DNA from 2 places in the Faecalibacterium sp. AF28-13AC genome. Region 1 is predicted to be linked to the other one. Evidence: predicted binding sites of a transcription regulator. Region 1 holds the regulator's gene; the other holds the start of a gene.

Region 1 (8,965 bases):
TGCTGCATTATGTGGACCAGGAGTGCAAAGCCGAGCGGCAGACCGCCCGCCCCCGGAACGAGACCGTGGAGCAGATCTGCGCCTACCTCGCCGCGAACTACCAGCAGAAATTCTCCCTCACCGATGTAGCGGCGCGGTTCTATCTGTCACCCTACTACCTCAGCCGTCTGTTCCGGCGGGTGACGGGGCAGTCCATCGTGGACTACATCAACGGCCGCCGCATCGAGGCCGCGCAGCATCTGCTGGAGACCACCGACCTGAACATCAGCGCGGTGGCCGAGCAGACCGGCTTTGCCTCGGCGGCTCACTTCCGCCGGGTCTTCCGGGAGATGATGGGCGTCGGCCCATTGCAATACCGCAAGAGCAGCCGCGGCTGAGCCTGCGCTGAACCTGCAAAGAGAAACGACCCCTATGCCGTGTGCACAGGGGTCGTTTTGATTGTTGCGTCAGGTTCCCGCAGAGCGGAGTGAAGAGCGATCAGCCCTTGACAGCACCGGCGGAGATACCTTCGACGAACTGATCCTGTGCACAGAAGAAGACGATCAGCTGCGGCAGGATGGAGATCAGGGACAGAGCCAGGATGCGGTTCCATGCAAAGCCGGTATCACCGTCCATGGACAGCTTGACGAACAGGGACATCGGGTACTTTGCCGGGGTCTGCACGTAAAGCAGCGGGCCCATGAAGTCGTTGCAGCTCCACATGAACTGGAACAGAGCGCAGGACACCAGAGCAGGCATCAGCATGGGGACGATGACCTTGTACAGCGTCTGGAAGGAGTTGCAGCCGTCAATGGCAGCAGCCTCGTCCAGGTCACGCGGGACATTGCGCATGAACTGCACCAGCTGATAGACGAAGTAGGTCTCGGTCGCAAATGCGCAGTGGACCCAGATGGCCAGATAGAACGGGCTGTTGACCCAGCCGAACTTGGTGTACAGCAGGAACTGCGGAACGTTCAGAACGACCTGGGGCAGGAACAGGGTGGCCAGCATGATGCTGAACAGGATCTTCCGGCCGGGGAAGTCGAAGCGGCCGAAGCCGTAAGCGGCAACGCAGGAGGAGATAACCGTGCAGATGACCTTGGGCAGAACATACGAATAGGTGTTCAGCATGGCCTGCAGGATGTTGATGGAACCGCCGAAGTTGTTCAGCGCGTTCTTATAGCCCTCCAGAGTAGGGTTCTTGACCCACAGGCCGATGCCTGCGAAGATCTCGCTGTTGTCCTTGAAGGTCGCGCTGATCATCCACAGCAGGGGATAGATCATGATGAGGCCGACCAGGATCAGGACGAGGTACTTGAAGAACGTCGCGATGACGTTGGATGCTTTCATTCCCATACTGTCACACCTTACCTTTCATCCGAGTAGTAGACCCACTTCTTCTGGCTGGTGAAGGCGATGATCGTGAGGATGCAGACGATCACGAACATGATCCATGCCAGTGCGGAGGCCATGCCCATCTGGTTGGACTTGAAGGCGTAGTTGTAAACCAGAATGGAGATCAGAGTGGTGGAGTTGCGCGGGCCGCCGTTGGTGATGATGAACGGGCCGTTGAACTCCTGGAATGCCTGGCAGATCTGCGTGACCAGGTTGTAGAAGATGATGGGGGTGATCATCGGGACGGTGATGGAGAAGAACTGCTTCCACTTGCCGGCACCGTCGATGGTGGCCGCCTCATACAGGTCTGCGGGCACGCCCTTCAGAGCGGCCAGGAACAGGACCATGGCGGAACCGAACTGCCAGATGCGCAGGAAGCAGATGATCCACAGCGCATAGTTGGGGTCGCTCAGCCAGGAGGGGCCCTGTGCGTGGCCGAAGGTGATGGCGCGGATGATGGTGTTGACCAGACCATCATCGCGGAAGACGGCCTTCCACAGAACGGCGATGGCAACGGAGCCGCCCAGGATGGACGGGATGTAGTAGACGGTACGGAACAGGTTCACGCAGGCGATCTTGAAGTTCAGGATGTATGCGATGAACAGAGCGAAGATCAGCTTCAGGGGCACGGTGATGAAGGCGTACTTGAAGGTAGTGATCAGGGCCTTGGTGATCTTGGCATCGGAGAAGGCGGTGACGTAGTTCATCACGCCGTACTCATGGATGCCGTTGAAGAAGTTCATATCGGTGAAGCTGTAGTACAGCGACTGACCAAACGGGATCGCCTTGAAGACGACGAAACCGATGATCCAGGGGATCAGATAGATCAGACCCTGCCACTTATCGAAGAACTTCTGGGCCGGGGTACGCCCCAGAGAGGGCGCATTACTTTCTTTCATCCGGGAATCCTCCTTTTGTGGGTGATTTTCCAACGCATGACATACCGCGTGTCACACTTTGGAAACAGACTTGTCAGAGATTTGTAACCTGTGCCTGAGAAAAAAGGGCATCGGCCGAGCGGTCGATGCCCCTCGTATGTAGAACTCAGGTCAAAGTCTGAAGCGATCAGACGGTGTAACCAACAGCGGACATGCCGTCCAGCAGGGTATCAACGACATCAGCGCCGGAAGCGTTGTCGTAGTCCACGGTGTCGAAGACTTCCTGATAGATACCGGTGCCGTTTGCCTTCAGGTCGTTTGCCTCGAACAGGGGGTCCAGCTGGAAGCCGACGAAGGCCATGACCTTGCCGTTTGCCTCAGCGACCAGCTCCTTGATCTTGCCAGCAGCCTGTGCAGCCTCCAGGCCAGCCTTGGAAGCGGGCAGACCGCACTCAGAGCCCATGATCTCAGCGCCTTCCTTCTCGTTCAGCAGGAAGTTGATCAGCGTAGCAGCCTCAGCGGGATGCTCGCAGGTCTTGGTGATGGCCAGACCCATGGAGACCTTGGAGAAGCCGCCGTTGTAATCGCCGAACTTGATCTCCTCGCCGACGGTGAAGCCGGGCTTGTTCTCCTCGTCCAGAGCGTCCTGATACTTGGTAGCGGAGGAATCCCACTCGAAGATACCAGCCATCTTGCCGGTGATCCACTCGTTGGACTGGTGTGCAGCGTTGTCGCCGTTGGAGCCGTAGTAGGTGGGCAGGCTCATGATGACGTGGCCATCGACCAGGCTCTTGATGAAGTCGATGCCCTCGGCGATCTCGTCAGCGGTGTAGTTCAGGGTAGAGGTGGTGGGGTCTGCCCAATCCTTGCCGTACTTGGACTCAAGGTAGAAGACCATCAGGATCATACGGTCGTATGCGCCCAGGTGCAGAGGATAGTAGTCATCGCCCAGCTTCTCCTGGAATGCCTTGCCTGCGTTCATCAGGTCGTCCAGAGTCTTGGGGACCTCGGTGATGCCAGCCTTATTAAAGGTGGTCATGTTCCAGTAGAAGATACGGCCGGTCATAGCGACAGGCACACACTGCTGGGCATTGGCAACGTTGCAGGCTGCCAGCTTGGCGTCATCCCACTGGGACATATCCAGGTAATCGGTGACGCTGTTCAGGTCGATGAAGGTCTGGCCGTTTGCAGAGTAGTTGTACAGCCAGTTCCAGTTGATCTGGCAGACATCCTCAGCCACGCCGCCGGCAAACTTGGTGGACATGGTGTCCTCCCAGCCGGACCATGCAGCGAAGGTGGGGTTGACGGTGATGTTGCTGTGCTCAGCAGAGAAAGCCTTCAGGGCCTCCTGGTAAGCGTTGTGACGAGACTCGCCGCCCCACCAGCTCATGGTCAGGGTGACGGGATCGCTGCTCAGGCCAGCCACGGAAGCTGCTGCTGCTGCGGAAGAAGCGGTGGAAGCTGCGGTGGAGTTGGAGCTGCCGCCACAGGCAGCCAGCAGGCCAGCTGCGCCCACAGCGCCGGTGACCTTCAGGAAATCGCGACGAGAAATTGCCTTGCTCATTGTTTGTTCTCCTCCTAATAAATAGAAAACATCTGCTCATCGGCCTTATCTGCAAAAGGCTCGTTGTATACAATTATGATAACAAAATATCCCGCAAAAAGAAAGATGTAAATTGAAGAGAAGCGCGCAAAAAACGAACAAATATTGCGCTCGTGTTTGGTGCGGTTTTGACGTCCTTGCCGAAATGAATAAACTTGAGCGAAAAAACTGTGCAACATGTATACTTCAACAGATTGCATAGAAATTGGAGCAAGGAGTCAGAGAAACCTCCTGAAATTGCAATATTTTTGTAACCAATCGGGAAATTTGCGTGGTTTTGTTGTATGCAATAAGTGAAATCGTTGACGATTCCACAGGTTTGTCAACTGATATATCAATAGTGCAATAAACGCGCGAAGTTGGATACAACTGATATATCACCCTGTCGGAAACGGTCTGTTCCGGACAGAAAAAAGCGCTGCCCCGCCGGGCAGCGCTGAAAAAATTTTTTCTGGTTTTTGGGGGAACACGGCTGCAAAATGAACGCAGTGCAATGCTTCTTCCGGGAAACGCTCCGCTTTTTTATTTCGCGGCCCGGCGGGCGTAGAAGGCGCGGCGCTCGCGGAAGTAGCATTGGGGGCACATGCTGACGTACTGCACGTCGTTTTCCAGGTCGATGGCGACCTGTTCGCCCTCAAAGACGAACACACCGTTGACTTTGCGGCAGTTGCAGGTGGCCTTGCGGCCGCAGGTGCAGATGGTCTTCATCTCCTCGATGGTGTGAGCCAGCTCCAGCAGGCGGGTGGAGCCGGGGAACCCCTTGAGCGAAAAGTCCGACCGCAGACCGTAGCAGATGACCGGGATATTCAGGTCTACCGTGACCATGAACAGCTGCTCGGCCTGTGCCGGGGTGAAGAACTGGCTCTCGTCGCAGAGGACGCAGGCCAGCTTCTGGGTCTGGCTGGCGGCGCGGACGGCCTCAAAGACGTCCGCCTCCGGCGGGATGAGCAGGTCGGCCTTGCGCCGCACCCCCAGGCGGCTGACCAGTTCGCCGCCGCCCTTGGTGTCCACCTGCGGCTTCAGGATGAGCACCTGCATCCCCTGCTCCTCGTAGTTGTGCGCCACCTGCATCAGGGCCGTGCTCTTGCCGCTGTTCATTGCGCCGTAACGGAAATATAGCTTTGCCATGAAGGTCACCTCATAAAAAGCAACCCTCTCAGCCATCGCTGCGCGATGCCAGCTCTCCCAAAGGGAGAGCCATTGGCAAGCCGGTCAACTTTCTACGGAATGAGCAAAGCCCAAACGATGGGAAGCGAGCGGGCTTCGCTGTGATGGGAGGGTTGCTTTATCATATTATACTATATAGTAACAACGATGAAACCGGAACATCAGTCCTGATTGCGCAGGCGGTAGCCCAGGCTCATCAGGCTGTCGCCCAGGTGGACGTTCTCGACCACGACTTCCGGATACGGGACGGACAGGTCGTAGTGGGAGAAGTTCCAGAAGCCTTTGATGCCCAGGCTGACCAGACGGCCGCTCAGCTCTTCGGCACCGCTGCGGGGCACACAGAGAACCGCCACTTCGGGCTTGTGCTCGGCGCAGAAGCTCTCCAGCTGGTCGATGTGGAGGATCTGGATGCCGTTGATCTCCCTGCCCACTTCGTCCGGCGAGTTGTCGAAGGCGGCAATGAGCTTATAGCCGTTGGTATCGGTGGTGATGAACCGGCTGACGGCCTTGCCCAGACGGCCGCAGCCGATGAGGATGGTGGGCAGGCGGTCGCCGTTGCCGAACAGCAGATTCTCCAGGATGGAGAGCAGGTTTTCGACCGAGTAGCCGATGCCCTGACGGCCGTTCACATCGCCGATGCAGTTGAAGTCCTGCCGGACCTGAGAGGCCGTGGTGCCCATCTGGGCGGCCAGTTCGCGGGAAGAGATGCTGGTGATGCCGTCGTTCTTCAAGGTCCGCAGAAAGCGGTAGTACTTGGGCAGGCGTTTGATCACCGGCAGAGATGCTTTACCAGGGGTGTTCATAGGTGGTTCTCCTTTCATCCATTCGATGCCGGTCCTCTGCGCCCACCGTGGCGCTCCGGCAGATTCAAAGAGTTTTGCACAATAATGATACATCTTTGTCAATCTTATTCATTATCTAAAGTATACAGCGGATGTGGAGAATGTCAAATAAAATGGAGCAATTTTTTCAAAAGTTAAGAAATCTTAGCCGCCGCATAATCATTTGACCCGCTGGGAACCCTGAAAAAAACAGAGCAGGAGGGGCTTATGGCAGAGCAGAACGAAAAAAACACCCCGGTGGAAGAGCAGCGGCTGGAAAAAGAACAGATCGAGGATCTGGGCAGCGTCTACCGCACCAAAGGCCCCCACGCCATCCACTGCCTGACCGTGGTGGGGCAGATCGAGGGCCATGTGGAAGCGCCCCAGGGGCAGAAGACCACCAAGTACGAGCATGTCATCCCGCAGCTAGTGGCCGTGCAGGAGGACCCGGCGGTGGAGGGCCTGCTGGTCATCCTGAACACCGTGGGCGGCGATGTAGAGGCCGGGCTGGCGCTGGCGGAGCTGATCGCCAGCATCTCCAAGCCCAGCGCCGCCGTGGTGCTGGGCGGCGGACACTCCATCGGCATCCCGCTGGCCGTCAGCGCCCGGCGGAGCTTCATCGTGCCCACAGCCACCATGACCGTCCACCCGGTGCGGCACTCCGGGATGATCCTGGGTGTGCCCCAGACGATGCGGTGGTTCGAACAGATGCAGGAGCGGATCACCGGCTTCGTGGCGGCGCACAGCGGCATCTCGGAAAAGCGCTACACCGAGCTGATGCTCCGCACCGGCGAGCTGGTCATGGATGTGGGCACCATGCTGGACGGCCGCCGGGCCGTGCGCGAAAAGCTCATCGACGAGCTGGGCGGCATCTCGGATGCGCTGGCGTGGCTGTATCGGGAGATCGAACGCTGAGCGGGTTTTCGTTGCTATTTTCCATAGGTCGTGATAAAATGAAAGAATCGAATACTATGGGAGAAAGAGACAGGGTTGCAACGAAAGATGGCAAAGAAAAAACGAAAAACGACCGCAAGACGCGCACCTGCGCGGAGAAAGAGCCGGGCACAGGAGCGGATGCCCGCAGGGCTGGGCACCCTGTTTGCGGGCCTGCTGCTCATCGTGCTGGCCTTTGTGGAGGGCAGCTCGGTCTGGAAGGCCCTGCACGAGGTATTGTTCGGCCTGTTCGGCTGCGGCAGCTTCGTGCTGGGCGCAGCGATCTGCTATCTGGCCATCCTCTACACACGGGGCGAAGACCTCATCGGCCAGATGTTCAAGCTGATGCTGGGGCTGGTGTTTGCCAGCGGTACCGTCATCGTCTTTTCCGAGATCCCAGCCGACATCCCGGCGGCCCGCATGGTAGCGGAGTGCTATCAGAACGGCGTCCATGCCTGGCTGGGCGGCGGTGCCATCGGTGCCCTGCTGGGCGGCAATCTGCTGCTGCTCTGCGGGCGTCCGGCGGCAAATCTCGTGATGGTGGTGCTGGCGCTCTGTGCCAGCCTGTACATTTTTGATATCACCCCCGCCGAACTGTGGCAGTGGATATGTGAACTGGGCGGCAGCGCCCACGAAAAGGGCGTGGCCGTCTACGAGCAGAATGCAGCCCGCCGCGCCGAGCGGCAGGCCGCCCGCCAGGCCGAGGAGGAAGCGGCCGCGCTGGAAGCCGGAGACGAGCCGGACCTTTGCGGCGAAGAGGACGAGGAAGGCGGCTTTGCAGCGCCGGGTTGGCTGTCCGGCATTTTCAGCTGGGGCCACAAGGTGACCAAAGAGCTGGAGGGCGAAGCCGTGCCCGAACCGGTGGACGACTCTCTCGGCTACGAAGCACCTGCCCCCTCCCCCGCGCCTGCCCCGGCAGAGCCGCAGGAGGCCCCGGCCTTTACGCCGGTGCAGGTGGGCACACCCCATCCCCGCGCCTCGTTTGACATCGACCTTGGGCCGGACAGCACCCCCGTGGTCGAGGGCGGCAGTGAGCCCATCGAGCCCTTCATCGTCGGGCCCGGCGGCACCTTCGGGCAGGACCCGCTCCACAAGCCCGCGCCCCGGCCCATCGTGAAGCCGGTGGTGCCCGATGCCATCGAGACAGCGGCTGAGGACTTCTTTGCAAAATCGGAAGCCCCGGCGGCCCCCGAAGCACCGGCCCCGGTGGTAACGCCCGGCATCCCGGCCCAGCCGGTGGACGAAGGCCCCGCCGAAGCTCCTGCGTTCGACGGCAGCGGAGCCTTCCAGACACCGACCCTGCCCACCACCGACGAGCCCTCCGTGCCGGTGCGGGTCATGGCCGACAACGTGATGGCCATGCGCTCTGCCCCGGACGAGGACGGCTGGATCAGCATCACCAGCGAGCCGGTGGAGGAAAAAGACATCAACACGCTGGTAGCCGCTGCCATGGAAAAGCCCGCCGTCGGCGAGCAACAGGCAGCCACCGCCCCGGCCGAGGAGCCGGAGCCTGAGGAGAGCTATCAGTACCAGTACCCCGGCATCGACCTGTTTGAAAAGGCCCCGGAGGAGAGTGACCCCAACGCACAGGACGAGCTGAAGGCCAACGCGCAGAAGCTCGTGGACACGCTGGAAAGTTTTGGCGTCCGCACCCGTGTGCTGGACATCTCCCGCGGCCCGTCGGTCACGCGGTATGAAGTCCAGCCCATGGCGGGCGTCAAGATCAGCCGCATCACCTCGCTGGCAGACGACATCGCACTGAACCTGGCCGTCGCTGACGTCCGCATGGAGGCCCCCATCCCCGGCAAGCCCGCCGTGGGCATCGAGGTGCCCAACCACAAAAAGACGCCGGTCTATATCCGCAGTGTCTTCGAGAGCCAGGCCTTCCTGCGGATGACCTCGCCCCTCGGCATCGCACTGGGCAAGGACATCGCCGGCGTGGCCCAGGTGGCCGACCTGTGCAAGATGCCCCACCTGCTCATTGCAGGCAGCACCGGCAGCGGCAAATCCGTCTGTGTCAACAGCATCATCATGAGCCTGCTGTTCCGGTCCAGCCCGGAGGACGTCAAGCTCATCCTCATCGACCCCAAGGTGGTCGAGCTGGCCGAGTACAACGGCATCCCTCACCTGCTGATGCCGGTCATCACCGAGCCGAAAAAGGCGGCGGGCGCTCTGAGCAGCGCCGTGCA
Region 2 (8,965 bases), on a different contig from region 1:
GGCGAGTTCGTCGGCGGCTGCATTGCAGGCGGCCGCAACTACTTCCACATCAACTCGGCCGGTGATGCGGAACCCTGCGTCTTCATCCACTATTCCAATGCCAACATCCACGACAGCAGCATTCTGGAGATTCTTCAGAGCCCGCTGTTCATGGCATACCACAACGGCCAGCCCTTCAACAAGAACCACCTGCGTCCCTGCCCCATGCTGGAGAACCCCGAACTGCTGCGGAAGATGGTCCACGAGACCGGCGCCCACAGCACCGACCTCCAGAGCCCGGAGACGGTGGATCACCTGTGCGACAAGTGCAAGGCCTACGCTGACAACTGGCAGCCTATGGCCGACGAGATCTGGTCCCACACCAAGATCCGCGAGAGCCGCTACGAGAATTATAAGGACTGGAAGCCCGGCCAGCAGTAAGCACACAGAAGCGCTGGGTCTGCATCGGGTGCAGCCGTCCTGAACCAAAACCTCCCGCTTTCCGGAGCGCTGCGACAGCGCCGGGAAGCGGGAGGTTTTTTGCGCGATAAAATGGCCCCATCTCCCGCAGGAGACAGGGCCGGGACATTCGATATAGAGGACGGAACTTATTCGTCGTCGGGATCGCCGAAGTTGTCGTGGTAGGTCGTGACCAGTTCCATCTCCTCGTTGCGGCGCAGGCCGTGGAAGACGAACTTCTTGAGCACATCGTAGATGACTGCGAAGAGCGGCACACCGATGATCATGCCAACAAAACCCCACAGGCCGCCGAACAGCAGGATGGCGAACAGCACCCAGAAGCTGGAAAGGCCGGTGGTGTTGCCCAGGATCTTCGGCCCGATGATGTTGCCGTCCACCTGCTGCAGGACCAGAACGAACAGGACGAACCAGAGCGCCTTGATGGGGTTCTGGATGAGGATGAGCAAGGTGGCCGGGATGGCACCGATGAAAGGCCCGAAGAAGGGGATAACGTTGGTCACACCGATGATGACCGAGACCAGCAGCGCACTGGGGAACTTGAAGATGAGGCAGGCGATGTAGCACAGCACACCGATGATGGCGGAATCCAGGATCTTGCCGTTGATGAAGCCGCCGAACATCCGGTCAGCGTAACGGATCTCCTCCATGATGAGGTTGGCCCAACGGGGCTTGACCAGACTATAAAGGATGAGCTTGCCCTGCTGCCCGAATTTCTTCCGGCTGGCCAGCAGATACACCGAAACGATGAGGCCGATGATGATGTTCTTCAGGAAGGTCACGAAGCTCATCACGCCCAGCGCTGCACCGCTCAGGAGGCTCTGCATGGAGGGGACCAGCTTCGTCCGGACGATGTTGTCCAGCGTGTCCTGCAGGTTGTCATAGGATGTCTCGATGAAATCCAGCAGCTTCTGGTTGCTGGCGATGATCTCCTGATGGGAAGCCCAGTCCACGAAGTCGTTCAGGTTGTTCCGCGCCGTGTAGTACAGCGTCGTCACGCTGGTGATGAGCTGCGGCACGATCATCATGATCAGCGCATACACCACCAGGATGCCGAACAGCAGCGAAATGGTGACCGCCAGCATGTTGGCCGCAGTTCCCATCTTTTCGGGCAGAAGGCGGCGGAGAAAATTCTCCACGCAGTTGCACACCGGCTTGAGCAGATAGGCGATGACCGCGCCGTAGATGAACGGCATCAGGATGCCCGTCAGCTTCGAGATCGCATCCCCGAAGCCCTGAAAGCGGTAGATCAGGAAGAAGAAGAGGATGCTCAGTGATATGGCACCGAATCCCGCGAGCATCCCATACAGGTAGGGTTTGATGTGTGGCTTTTTGTCCATCATGTTTCCGTAGACTCCATTCCTGCCGCGGGCAGCAGGAACGCCCGCAGCATTGTTTAGCGCTTGTTGCTCCTGCGCCAGATGTGCAGTTTTTCAGCTTCGGCGATCAGTTCATCCCGGAAATCGGGGTGTGCAACGCTGATCAATGCTTCAGCCTTTTCCCAGCTGGTCAGGCCCTTCAGGTTCACACAGCCGTACTCGGTGCACAGATAGTGGATATTGGCACGGGTATCGGTGATGATGCTGCCGGTCTCCAGCGTGGGGCGGATGCGGCTCTCGACCTTGCCGGTCTTCTTATTCATAAAGGTAGAGGACAGGCAGATGAAGCTCTTGCCGCCGTTGGAAAGGTATGCGCCCAGAACGAAGTCCAGCTGACCGCCTGCACCGGAGATGTGCTTGATACCGGCACTCTCGGCGTTGACCTGACCGAACAGGTCGATATCGACAGCATTGTTGATAGAGATGAAGTTGTCGATGGCCGAGATGCTGCGGATGTCGTTGGTGTACTCCACGGGGGCTGCCATGCACTCCGGGTTGTTGTCGAGGTAATCGTACATCTTCTGGGTGCCGGCACCGAAGGCGTAGACCTGACGGCCCTTGTCCAGATTCTTGTGGCGGCCGGTGATCTTGCCGGCTTTGGCGATGTCCACAAAGGCATCGACGTACATTTCAGTATGGACGCCCAGATCCTTCAGGTCGCTCTGCGCGATTAGGTTGCCGATGGCGTTGGGCATTCCGCCGATGCCCAGCTGCAGGCAGGCACCGTTCGGGATCTGCGGGACGATGAGGTTCGCCACGGCGAGGTCCACCTCAGTGGCCGCACCGGGTGCAGCCATCTGACCCATCGGCGGGTTGGTGCCCTCCACGACACCGGCCACCTGAGAGATGTGCACCCAGTTCTCGGTGCCGCCCAGGCAGCGGGGCATGTTGGTGTTGACCTCGACGATGATCTTTTTGGCCTTTTCGCAGACGGCGCCCAGATGAGAAGCACAGGGGCCGAAGTTGAAGTAGCCATGCTCGTCCATGGGCGTGACCTGGAACACTGCCACATCCACGGGGTCCTTGCTGTCGCGGTAGTAACGGGGCAGCTCCGAATAGCGGATGGGGGAGTAGAAGGAGAAGCCCTGCGCAATGGCCTTGCGCTCAATGCCGCCCATGTGCCAGCTGTTCCAGGTCATGTGGGCAGCCGGGTCGTCGATCTGGAAGATCTCCGGCACCCACATCAGGATGCCGCCGCGGAAATTGACGTTCTCCAGCTCCGGCAGACGCTTTGCGATGGCAGCATCGACTGCCACCGGGGTGTTCACAGCCCAGCCGTAGTCCACCCAATCGCCGCTCTTGACCAAAGCAGCGGCCTGATCGGAAGTCATCTTTTTCTGCGCATACAGTTCCGTATAATCCATTATAAACCATCCTCTCCTATAATAACATAAAGGAATTGTAAATTCTTACAACCCGATAACTTAGTTATAACATTAACAAAGGAAGGAATCAATACTTTCGGAGCAAATCGGGGCAAAAAAGTGGCTGGATGGCAATGTGACTAAAATTCTTAGCGATTCAACCGAATTCTTTGGTCTGATAAAAACAAAATTTTTCGAAAAAGGACTTGATAAAATTTTGACGATGTGGTTTACTTATAGCGTAGCAGGGCGGTGTGGAGCAGTGCGTCATGAATCGTTAAAAAAATAGCGATGAGACGCGGCGCCGCAAACAACGTCTTGCAACCCGAACTGGAAAGTGCTATCATGGCAGGACCGAGCGCGCTTTTCATACCAGCGCGCACCAAGGAGGACACGATGGCAACAGCAGTTTATCCCGGATCGTTCGATCCGGTCACCAAAGGGCACCTGGACATCATCAAGCGTGCCGCAAAGATCAACGATCACCTGATCGTCGCCGTGCTCATCAACAGCGCCAAGCACCCTCTGTTCACCGTAGAAGAGCGGGTGGCCCTGCTGCAGGAGTGCTGCAAGGGCATCCCGAACGTCACGGTGGAGAGCTTTGACGGCCTGACCGTGGAGTTCGCCAAAAAGCGCCACGCTTCGGTCATGGTGCGGGGTCTGCGGGCGGTCACGGATTTCGAAAACGAGATCCAGCTGGCGCAGACGAACCATGCACTGATGCCCGGCATCGAGACGATGTTCCTGGCGACCAGCATCAAATGGAGCTACCTTTCCTCGACGATCGTGAAAGAGGCTGCCCGCTACGGCAGCAATATCTCCAAGTTCGTCACGCCCAATGTGGAAGCCGCCGTCGAACAGAAGATGGCCGCGCTCCGGGCGAAAGGGGAGCAGCCCTGAATCCGTTTCTCATGTGCAAACGCCGCAGGCGTTTCTATAAAATTGGTTCCTAAAACCCACCAATATACACACAAATCAGGAGGCTATTAACATGAAGAAAGTTGTTATCGCATCTGCATGCCGTACCGCCATCGGCAAGTTCGGCGGCACTCTTGCCAACGTCCCCGCTGCTGAGCTGGGCTCCATCGTCATCAAGGAGGCACTGGAGCGCGCACACGTCGCACCGGAGCAGGTCGATCATGTTTACATGGGCTGCGTCATTCAGGCTGGTCTGGGCCAGAACGTCGCGCGTCAGGCTTCCCTGAAGGCAGGCCTGCCCATCGAGACCCCCGCTGTCACCGTCAACGTGGTCTGCGGCTCCGGTCTGAACTGCGTCAATATGGCTGCGCAGATGATCGAGGCTGGCGATGCCGACATCGTCGTTGCAGGCGGCATGGAGAACATGGACATGGCTCCCTTCGCTATGATGAAGGGCCGCTACGGCTACCGCATGGGCGCTCCCATGGGCAAGAGCGAGCTGGTCGATACCATGGTCAACGATGCTCTGTGGGATGCCACCGGCTTCAACAAGCACATGGGCATGACTGCTGAGAACGTCTGCACCAACGAGACCTATCAGAAGAAGTACGGCTACAACCCCATCACCCGCGAGCAGCTGGATGAGTTCTCTTACAACAGCCAGGTCAAGGCAGACAAGGCCATCAAGGACGGTGCCTTCAAGGACGAGATCGTTCCCGTTGTCATCAAGGGCAAGAAGGGCGACACCGTGTTCGATACCGATGAAGGCCCCCGTCTGACCCCGGTCGAGAAGCTGGGCACCCTGAAGCCCGCCTTCACCAAGGACGGCATCGTGACCGCCGGCAACTCTTCCGCCATCAACGACGGCGCTGCTGCTCTGGTCGTGATGAGCGAGGAGAAGGCCAAGGAGCTGGGCGTCACCCCGCTGGCAACCTGGGTCGCTGGCGCTCTGGCTGGTGTTGAGCCCGAAGTCATGGGTCTGGGCCCCATCGCTGCAACCAAGAAGGTCATGGCAAAGACCGGCCTGTCCGTTGCCGATATGGACCTGATCGAGGCAAACGAGGCCTTCGCAGCACAGTCTGTGGCCGTCAGCCAGGCTCTGAACTTTGATATGAACAAGGTCAACGTCAACGGCGGCGCAATCGCTCTGGGCCACCCGGTCGGCGCTTCCGGCGCTCGTATCCTGGTCACCCTGCTGTATGCAATGAAGCACCGTGGTGCCCACAAGGGTCTGGCTACCCTGTGCATCGGCGGCGGCATGGGCTGCGCTACCATCGTCGAAATGGACTAAACGCTGGAGGCACTCCAGATATCAGGATCGCCCGCGCAGGCGGACTTCTCCTGCGCGGGGCTGTTCTGAAACGAAGAATAAGACTTTGAATGGAGGTCTTCACAATGGCATTTGTTAAAACCGAAGTGCAGGGTGCTGTCGAGATCATCACCATCGACCGCCCCAAGGCACTGAACGCACTGAACCCTGAAGTTCTGGCAGACCTGAAGGCAGCGTTTGAGGCTGTCGATCAGGACGCCATCCGCTGCATCGTTCTGACCGGCGAAGGCGACAAGAGCTTCGTGGCCGGTGCAGACATCGGTTCCATGAGCACCATGACCAAGGCAGAGGGCGAGGCCTTCGGCAAGCTGGGCAATGATGTCTTCCTGATGATCGAGCATTTCCCCATCCCTGTGATCGCAGCCGTCAACGGCTTCGCACTGGGCGGCGGCAATGAGCTGGCCATGAGCTGCGACATCCGCATCTGCTCGGACAACGCCGTCTTCGGCCAGCCGGAAGTCGGTCTGGGCATCACGCCGGGCTTCGGCGGCACCCAGCGTCTGGCACGTCTCGTCGGCATGGGCATGGCAAAGCAGCTGGTCTATTCGGCCCTGAACATCAAGGCCGATGAGGCTTACCGCATTGGCCTGGTCAACGCCGTGTATCCCCAGGCTGAGCTGATGGAGAACGTCCTGAAGCTGGCCAACAAGATCGCAAAGAACGCCCCCATTGCAGTGCGCAACTGCAAGAAGGCCATCAACGACGGCATCAGCCTTCCCATTGAGAAGGCAGTCGAGGTCGAGGAAAAGCTGTTCGGCGACTGCTTCGAGACCCACGACCAGAAGGAAGGCATGGCCTGCTTCCTGTCCCGTGAGAAACCGAAGCCCAAGGCTGTTTTCACCAACAACTGAGAAGTACATTTGAATTTGTAATCTGAACCCTTCTGCATCCCGGTTCCTACCGGAGAGGGAACCGGGGAGCAGGGGGATATGAATAAAGGAGAGATATCCTATGAAGATCGGTGTTATTGGCGCTGGCACGATGGGCCAGGGCATTGCAAAGGCATTCGCTCAGGTCGAGGGCAACAGCGTTGCTCTGTGCGACATCAAGCAGGAGTGGGCCGAGAAGGGCCTGGCAAAGATCAAGGCTGGCTATGACAAGCTGGTCGCAAAGGGCAAGATCCCCCAGGAGAAGGCGGACGCGATCGTCGCCGCTATCACGCCGGGCCTGAAGGAAGACCTGTGTGCAGACTGCGACCTGGTCGTCGAGGCTGCATTCGAGGACATGAAGGTCAAGCAGACCACCTTTGGTGAGCTGGATAAGATCTGCAAGCCGGAGTGCATCTTTGCTTCCAACACCTCTTCTCTGTCCATCACCGAGATCGGCAAGGGCCTGAGCCGCCCGCTGGTCGGCATGCACTTCTTCAACCCCGCCGACCGCATGAAGCTGATCGAGGTCATCGCAGGCTGCAACACTCCTGCTGAGACCGTTGAGAAGATCAAGGAGATCTCGGTCGCCATCGGCAAGAACCCCGTTCAGGTCAACGAGGCAGCCGGCTTCGTCGTCAACCGCATCCTGATCCCCATGATCAACGAAGCAGCCTTCATCAAGATGGAGGGCGTTTCCGACATCGCTGGCATCGACACTGCCATGAAGCTGGGTGCAAACCACCCCATGGGACCCCTGGAGCTGGGCGACTTCATCGGCCTGGATATCTGCCTGGCCATCATGGACGTCCTGTACCACGAGACCGGCGACAGCAAGTATCGTGCCTGCCCGCTGATCCGTAAGATGGTCCGCGGCGGCAACCTGGGCTGCAAGACTGGCAAGGGCTTCTACGTTTACAACGCAGACCGCACCAAGACCCCGGTCGATCAGCTGTAATTTCTGAAAACATTTCTCCCGGCTGCGGGGAAAGCGGCCGGGAGGAATTTGTTTGCAAACCGGGTTCGCCGCAACAAGCGCCCGGCCTATGAAAAATTAGACCCGTTAGGAGGATATAGCGATGGATTTTACTCTGTCCAAGCAGCAGCAGATGGTGCAGAAAATGTACCGCGAGTTTGCTGAAAACGAAGTCAAGCCTCTGGCTAAGAAAGTTGATGCAGAAGAGTACTTCCCCAAAGAGACCGTCGAAAAGATGGGCAAGCTGGGCATGATGGGTATTTACTTCCCCACCTCTGTCGGCGGTGCAGGCGGCGACGTGCTGTCCTACGTCATGGCAGTGGAAGAGCTGAGCAAGGTCTGCGGCACCACCGGTGTCATCGTCTCTGCTCACACCAGCCTGTGTGCTGCTCCCATTTATGAGAACGGTACCCCGGAGCAGAAGGCAAAGTATCTGCCCAAGCTGTGCAGCGGCGAGTGGCTGGGTGCATTCGGCCTGACCGAGCCGGGTGCCGGCACCGATGCACAGGGCCAGCAGACCATTGCAAAGGAAGAGGATGACTGCTGGGTGCTGAACGGCTCCAAGATCTTCATCACCAATGCAGGGTTCGCCGATGTCTTCATCGTCATCGCAGTCACCGACCATGTGCTGGACAAGAAGGGCCGTCCCACCAAGCTGTGCTCCGCTTTCATCGTCGAGCGCACCGATCCGGGCTTCTCGGTCGGCAAGGCTGAGGATAAGATGGGCATCCGCGGTTCCTCTACCTGCGAGCTGATCTTCGAGGACTGCCGCATCCCGAAGGATCGTATGCTGGGTGTGCGCGGCAAGGGCTTCCAGCTGGCAATGGCCACTCTGGACGGCGGCCGTATCGGCATCGCTTCCCAGGCTCTGGGCATCGCCGAGGGCGCTCTGGATGAGACCGTTGCTTACGTCAAGGAGCGCAAGCAGTTCGGCCGCCCCATCGCTGCATTCCAGAACACCCAGTTCGAGCTGGCTGAGATGAAGGCCCGCGTCGAGGCTGCCAAGTATCTGGTCTATGCCGCTGCTCTGAAGAAGCAGCAGGCTATGGACGGCGCAAAGGTCCGTTACAGCGTGGAAGCTGCTCAGGCCAAGCTGATCGCCGCCCGCACCGCAAGCGACGTGACCCGCCGCTGCCTGCAGCTGTTCGGTGGTTACGGCTACACCCGTGACTATCCCATTGAGCGCATGATGCGTGATGCCAAGATCACCGAGATCTACGAGGGCACCAGCGAAGTGCAGATGATGGTCATTTCCGGCGCGCTGCTGAAGTAAGGGAGGTAAGATTTACAATGAAAGCAATCGTTTGTGTAAAGCAGGTTCCTGATACCTCCGGTAAGGTGTCCGTCAAGCCGGATGGCACCCTGGACCGTGCCTCTATGGCAACCATTACCAACCCCGATGACCTGAACGCTCTGGAGGCTGCTCTGAAGCTCAAGGACGCCACCGGCTGCGAAGTCGTTGTCGTCACCATGGGCCCGCCGCCGGCCGAAGGGATGCTGCGTGAGCTGCTGGCCCGCGGTGCCGATAAGGCTGTTCTGGTCTCCGGCCGTGAGTTCGGCGGTTCCGATACCTTCGCGACCAGCCAGATCCTGGCCGCTGCCGTCAACAAGATCGGCGTTGGCCCGGAGGATGTCGTCTTCTGCGGCCGTCAGGCAATTGATGGTGATACCGCACA

The links. The regulator Rex, encoded in region 1, represses fermentation and respiration genes when NADH is low (regulators of the CRP and FNR family bind a similar motif). The targets are predictions, from matches to a motif close to ATTGTTAANNNNTTAACAAT.
Region 2: coaD (pantetheine-phosphate adenylyltransferase) is a predicted target of Rex. The motif match lies at 3,405-3,424, and genes of this name have one in related genera.

The regions. Positions count from the first base shown of each region.
Region 1 is NZ_QUFG01000006.1:28,397-37,361, forward strand. It holds gene DWY95_RS09690 (AraC family transcriptional regulator) at 1-377, shown strand, start outside; gene DWY95_RS09695 (carbohydrate ABC transporter permease) at 478-1,335, opposite strand; gene DWY95_RS09700 (sugar ABC transporter permease) at 1,347-2,273, opposite strand; gene DWY95_RS09705 (ABC transporter substrate-binding protein) at 2,440-3,816, opposite strand; gene DWY95_RS09715 (thymidine kinase) at 4,378-4,983, opposite strand; gene DWY95_RS09720 (redox-sensing transcriptional repressor Rex) at 5,184-5,825, opposite strand; gene DWY95_RS09725 (ATP-dependent Clp protease proteolytic subunit) at 6,072-6,758, shown strand; gene DWY95_RS09730 (DNA translocase FtsK) at 6,846-8,965, shown strand, end outside.
Region 2 is NZ_QUFG01000005.1:23,610-32,574, reverse strand. It holds gene DWY95_RS08015 (radical SAM protein) at 1-420, shown strand, start outside; gene DWY95_RS08010 (AI-2E family transporter) at 588-1,799, opposite strand; gene DWY95_RS08005 (butyryl-CoA:acetate CoA-transferase) at 1,853-3,199, opposite strand; gene coaD (pantetheine-phosphate adenylyltransferase) at 3,596-4,099, shown strand; gene DWY95_RS07995 (acetyl-CoA C-acetyltransferase) at 4,191-5,408, shown strand; gene DWY95_RS07990 (enoyl-CoA hydratase-related protein) at 5,513-6,298, shown strand; gene DWY95_RS07985 (3-hydroxyacyl-CoA dehydrogenase NAD-binding domain-containing protein) at 6,399-7,271, shown strand; gene DWY95_RS07980 (acyl-CoA dehydrogenase) at 7,393-8,562, shown strand; gene acrB (acryloyl-CoA reductase electron transfer subunit gamma) at 8,580-8,965, shown strand, end outside.